Regions from separate parts of the Megasphaera sp. DISK 18 genome, predicted to be linked through region 1. Evidence: riboswitches for the same ligand, from Rfam matches in the RefSeq annotation. Region 1 holds a riboswitch; the other holds the start of a gene.

Evidence for each region. Region 1 has a riboswitch for FMN ahead of A0U42_RS00500 (bifunctional 3,4-dihydroxy-2-butanone-4-phosphate synthase/GTP cyclohydrolase II). Riboswitches for the same ligand answer to the same signal wherever they lie in the genome.
Region 2: it holds a riboswitch for FMN, as region 1 does, so the genes downstream of both, ribD (bifunctional diaminohydroxyphosphoribosylaminopyrimidine deaminase/5-amino-6-(5-phosphoribosylamino)uracil reductase RibD) here and A0U42_RS00500 (bifunctional 3,4-dihydroxy-2-butanone-4-phosphate synthase/GTP cyclohydrolase II) in region 1, are expected to answer to the same signal.

The regions. Positions count from the first base shown of each region.
Region 1 is NZ_LUGJ01000001.1:104,287-107,358, forward strand. It holds gene A0U42_RS00495 (FAD-binding oxidoreductase) at 40-1,452, shown strand; FMN riboswitch at 1,526-1,658, shown strand; gene A0U42_RS00500 (bifunctional 3,4-dihydroxy-2-butanone-4-phosphate synthase/GTP cyclohydrolase II) at 1,748-2,965, shown strand; gene A0U42_RS00505 (Crp/Fnr family transcriptional regulator) at 3,030-3,072, opposite strand, start outside.
Region 2 is NZ_LUGJ01000034.1:1,302-4,373, reverse strand. It holds gene pknB (Stk1 family PASTA domain-containing Ser/Thr kinase) at 1-238, shown strand, start outside; gene rsgA (ribosome small subunit-dependent GTPase A) at 247-1,110, shown strand; gene rpe (ribulose-phosphate 3-epimerase) at 1,113-1,757, shown strand; FMN riboswitch at 1,813-1,944, shown strand; gene ribD (bifunctional diaminohydroxyphosphoribosylaminopyrimidine deaminase/5-amino-6-(5-phosphoribosylamino)uracil reductase RibD) at 2,049-3,072, shown strand, end outside.

The sequences.
Region 1 (3,072 bases):
AAACACGTATCTTGTATCTTTATCCGAGGGGGAACTATTATGACATACGAAAAAATAACACCGGAAATCATAGAAAAGTTAAAATCCATCGTCGGCCCGAAAAACGTCGTCACCGACACGGACGCCATGCAGCCCTATTCCCATGACGAAGTAACCGACCCGGCCTACCACCGGATGCCGGAAGCCGTCGTCTTTGCCGAAAAAGCAGAACAAGTCAGTGCCGTCTTAAAACTGGCCAATGCCTTTCGCTTCCCCGTCGTCCCGCGCGGTGCCGGTACCGGCCTTGCCTGTGGCGCCGTCCCGGAATACGGCGGCATCGTCTTGTCCTTAGAAAAGATGAATAAAATCCTTGAAATCAATCCCGAAGGCCTCTATGCCGTCGTCGAACCGGGCGTACGCACATCGGACCTTCAGGATGCCGCCGAACAGCAGGAGCTCTTTTATGCCGGCGATCCCTGCAGCGGGGACTCGTGCTTCATCGGCGGCAATATCGCTACCAATGCCGGCGGCAACCGAGCCGTCAAATACGGGACAACCCGCCACCAGGTATACAGTGTCGAAGTCGTAAATCCTAAAGGCCGCATCGTAACCCTCGGTGCCCGCCTGCAAAAACAGTCGACGGGCTACTCCTTAGACCAGCTCATCATCGGCTCAGAAGGCACGTTAGGCATCATTACCAAAGCGACTTTGAAACTGGTCCCCAAGCCGAAATACGCTCTCGATTTACTGGCTATTTTCGACGACCGTAAAAAAGCCATGGGCGTCGTTACAAAACTCATCAAGGCCGGCATTACGCCGACCTGTGTCGAATTCATGGACAATATCACCATCAAATCCGTCGAAAAATACCTCAACGAAACGCTTCAAGGCAGTGACAACGGCAACTATATCATCGTCGAAGTCGAAGGGACCAACGAAGACGACCTTGACGACAAAGCCGTCATCCTCGACGAAATCTGCACGGAAAACGGAGCTTCCTCGGTCCTCGTCGCTGACCACAATAAGATTTGGCAGGCCCGCAAGGCCTTTGCCGAAGCCGTCCGCGCCGAAAGCCTCATCGTCTGCAAAGAAGACGTCGTCGTCCCCGTCGATCAGGAATCCCTCCTCCTCGATGAAATCCTGCGTCTTGCCAAAAAGTACAACCTCATTACCCGCATCGCCAGCCACGCCGGCGACGGCAACATCCACCTGAACATCTTAAAAGGCGACGATGAAACCTATGAAGAATGGGATGAGCGGGTCAAGGCCAACCAGCAGGAACTGTACGCCTTCATTTATGCCCACGGCGGCCGCCTGTCCGGCGAACACGGCATCGGCTATAAGCGAAAAGCCTTGATGAAAGAATTCACGGATCCCGGTGAACTGGAAATGATGATGGACATCAAACGGGCCCTCGATCCGAACAACATCTTAAACCCCGGAAAGATCTTCGACATCGACGAAAAAGCCTGAGAACCAGCGCCATGGCTATGACTTGCAAAAATCACGACTACCGTGTATAATACAAAACAGAACTGAATAAAACGTATATCTTCAGGGCAGGGTGAAATTCCCGATCGGCGGTACAGTCCGCGAACGCATCAGCGTAGGAGCCATAGGGCTCGTGATTTGGTGAAACTCCAAAACCGACAGTATAGTCTGGATGGAAGAAGATGTGGCGTGCTGCTTTGGCAGCCTGCCTTACATTGCATAGAAAAGCCCTGAGCCGTTATCGGCGCAGGGCTTTCGTTATAAGGAGGTCTTTATTTTGACGACAGAAAAACGTAAATTCAATACCATTGAAGAAGCTATCGAAGAACTGCAGGCCGGTCATATCGTCATCGTCACCGACGATCCGGACCGTGAAAATGAAGGGGACTTCATCTGCGCAGCTCAGTACTGCACGACAGAAAACATGAACTTCATGGCCAGCCACGGCAAGGGCCTGATCTGCATGCCTATGAGCATCGAATATGCCCATAAATTAGGCCTGCCGCCCATGGTCAGCGAAAATACAGATAACCATGAAACGGCCTTCACCGTTTCCATCGACCACGTCGATACGACGACAGGTATCTCGGCTGTCGAACGGGCCCTCACAGCCCGCAAATGCGCCGAAGAATCGGCTCGTCCCGAAGATTTCCGCCGTCCCGGCCACAACTTCCCCCTCATCGCCAAAAGAGGCGGCGTTTTGACCCGCAACGGCCATACGGAAGCAACGGTCGACCTCCTGCGCCTGGCAGGCCTCAAACAAGTCGGCCTGTGCTGCGAAATCATGGCCGACGACGGCACGATGATGCGCACGCCGTCCCTGTGGGAAATTGCCGATAAGTACCACTTAAAATTCATCACCATCCACGATTTGCAGAACTACTGCCGCCGCCACGACAAACACGTCATCCGCGAAGCCGTCGCTAAGATGCCGACCAAGTACGGCGAGTTCAAAATCTACGGCTACATCAACGACCTGACGGGCGAACACCACGTCGCCCTCATCAAGGGTGACATCGGCGACGGCAAGAACCTCTTGTGCCGCGTCCACTCCGAATGCCTCACCGGCGACGTCTTCGGCTCGTGCCGCTGCGACTGCGGTGAACAGCTGGCAGCCGCCCTCAGCCAGATCAACGCCGAAGGCCGGGGCATCTTGCTCTACATGCGCCAAGAAGGCCGCGGTATCGGGCTCATCAATAAGCTCAAAGCCTATGTCCTCCAGGAACAGGGATACGATACGGTTGAAGCCAACGAAAAACTCGGCTTTGCCCCCGACCTTCGCGAATACTGGATCGGCGCTCAAATGCTGCAGGATATGGGTGCCAAAGAAATCCGCCTGTTGACCAACAATCCGGAAAAGATCTACGGCCTCGAAGGCTTCGGCGTAGAAATCGTCGAACGCGTCCCCATCGAAATGGAACCGCAAAAATTCGATGAATTCTATTTAGAAACCAAGAAGAATAAGATGGGCCACATCCTTCCCCATCTCCACTAATCCTTAGATATATAAAAAGGCAGGGATTGCCGATATTCCGCAATCCCTGCCTTTTTTTCTACCCTTATAACAAGGAAAATTGATCTTTATGATAATCGATGAGTCCG
Region 2 (3,072 bases), on a different contig from region 1:
CGCCAATAACCAGGAACCGGCCGGTACGCCGCACTACGGAACGGTCAATATCAGCGTTCCTGCCGGCGCTTCGAACCAGCACGTTCAAATCGTCGTGTCCGATGATAATGGTTCGCGCGTCGTCTACGACCGCAATCAATCCGGCGGCGACAACATTTCAAAGAGCGTCAGCGGGACCGGTAAGACCCGGGTCAAAGTCTATATCAATAATTCGCTCGTACAGGATCAATATATCTAAGGAGGAACATGACAAAAGGACGCGTCATCAAGAACTATAATGGCTATTATTACGTCGATGTCGGAAGAGAGAACCTCGTCGAATGCCGGCGTCGGGGCAAGCTGCTCAAGGCGAAAATCTTAGTCGGCGATGAACTGGAAATTACGGAACTGGAGAATGACAAGGGCGTCATCGAAGCTCAGCTGCCTCGGCGGAATCAAATCCGCCGGCCGGCGGTGGCTAACCTTGATCAATTGATGGTCATCATGGCAGCCCAGTCACCGGATCCGAATCGCTTTCTCATCGACAAGATGCTCATGACCTGTGAATACAGCGGCATTCGGCCCATACTCTGCTTCAATAAATGTGATCTCGACCGGAACTTGGCTGAAAGCTACCGGGATTTCTACGAGCGCTGCGGCTATGACGTCTGCCTCGTATCAGCTCGTACCGGAGAAGGTCTCGACGAGCTCTATGAACGGTTGCCGCAGAAGGTAACGGCCTTTGCCGGCCCGTCCGGTGTCGGTAAATCGAGCCTCCTATCCCAACTGTTGGGGCGGAAGGATTTATCCATCGGAGCCGTCAGTGAGAAAATCAAACGGGGCCGTCATACGACACGCCATTCAGAAATCATGCGCCTCGACAGCGACACCTATGTCGTCGATACGCCGGGGTTCAGCGCCCTTGATTTTGAACACCTTGATGCGCGGGATGTCCTGCCCTTATTTCCCGACATGGAGCCCTACAGCGCAGGCTGTAAGTTCTCGTCGTGCCTCCATCTGTCCGAACCGGAATGTGCCGTAAAAGAGGCCGTTGCCGACGGTCAGATTCAAAAAGAACGGTATGAAACGTACTGTAAAATCATCACCTCCATTGCAGAAAGGAAACGATAATCATGGTAACGATTTGTCCCTCTATATTGTCCGCTGATTTTTCGCGGTTAGCTGAAGAAATTAAAGACGTCGAACAGAAGGGGGCCGACTGTATCCATCTCGATTTGATGGACGGCCATTTTGTACCCAATCTCACCTTCGGCGTGCCCGTCATCAAGGCCTTGCGCCCGGTTACGAAACTTCCCTTCGATGCTCATTTGATGGTGACCAATCCCGAAGCGTATGTCGACGGCCTGGCCGATGCCGGCGTCCAATATATGACGGTTCATCAAGAAGCCTGTGTCCACTTAGACCGGGTTCTGCAGCAAATCCATGAAGCCGGGATGAAGGCCGGCGTAGCCCTCAATCCGGCGACGCCTGTATCGACGTTGTCCTGTGTTGCCGGACAATTGGACCTCATCCTTATCATGAGCGTCAATCCCGGTTTTGGCGGTCAAAAGTTCATTCCTTATAGCCTTGACAAAATCCGCCAGGCCAAGGAACTCCTCCGGAATGCAGGAAATACCGAAGCTGTCATCGAAGTCGACGGCGGCATCAACGATAAGACGGCTCAGATGGTCAAAGATGCCGGCGCCACCTTCCTCGTTGCCGGCAGTGCTGTATTTGGTGCGGCTGATCGAAAAGCAGCCATTGCGTCCTTGCGATAAGGACTTGTATTTCTCCTTTTCATGTGCTAAAATCGTACATGAAAAGAAGAATAGAAATAGTCTTTGAGGCAAGGTGAGAAAGCTGGGCTTTCAATTCCTGACCGGCGGTGACAGTCCGCTAACCCGCAAGGGTTGAACCGATGAAATTTCGGTACCGACAGTACAGTCTGGATGGGAAAAGACAGACGACAGTGTCTTTTTTTGTTGTGCTCAAAGGGCTATGGAGATTTTTCATCCATAGCCTTTTTTCGTTTTCCCGCCTGCAAATCCAAGAAGAAGGGAAGGAATATATTGGAACCGGCAGAGTATATGAGAAAAGCCCTGGAACTGGCAAAATCAGCTCTGGGTTATACGACACCAAATCCGGCCGTCGGCTGCGTCATCGTCAAAGATGGTGAAATAGTCGGCACCGGCTATCACCATAAGGCCGGCACCCCTCATGCCGAAGTGTGGGCGTTGAGAGAGGCCGGGGAAAAGGCCAAGGGAGCGACGGTTTATGTGACCCTCGAACCTTGCGCCCATTACGGCCGAACACCTCCGTGCGCGCGGACGTTGGCCGAAAAGGGCGTCGGCAAGGTCGTCATGGCCATGCTCGACCCCAATCCTCGCGTCTCCGGTAAGGGAGCGGCTATCCTGCGCAAGGCCGGTATTGCCGTTGAAGTGGGCCTGTTGTCGAAAGAAGCGGCCCAGCTCAACGAAGTATTTATCAAAAACATGATGGTCCAAAAACCTTTCATTGCCGTTAAACTGGCCCAAAGCCTCGATGGCCGCACGGCATCACGGACGGGCCATTCGAAATGGATTACCAACGAATGGGCCCGAAATTACGGCCACTATCTGCGCTCCATTTACGACGGCATTCTAGTCGGCATCAACACCGTCTTGGCGGATAACCCGCTGTTGACCTGCCGTATCGAACGAGAAGGTCAGGCGGCACCGCACCAGCCGGTGCGCATCGTCCTCGATGCTAAGGGACGGACGCCGCTGAAATCCTTGGTCGTAACCGATAAGACGACGCCGACCATCGTCATGACGACGTCGGCCTGCCCCGTTGAAAAGATGAAGGCTTTGAAAAATGCCGGCGTTCGGGTCATTTTGGCACCCTTACTTCAAGACAATCAGTCCATCAATCTTCCGGAAGCCTTGAAACGCCTCCATGAAGAAGGGCTGACCAGTATCCTTGTCGAAGGGGGAAGCACCGTTCAGGGCAGTTTCTTTGATGCCCGCCTCGTCGATAAAGTCTATGCCTTCATGGGCGATAAGATTATCGGCGGTGTCGGAGCCCTGCCGTCGGTCGGCGGTTATGGCGTCGATG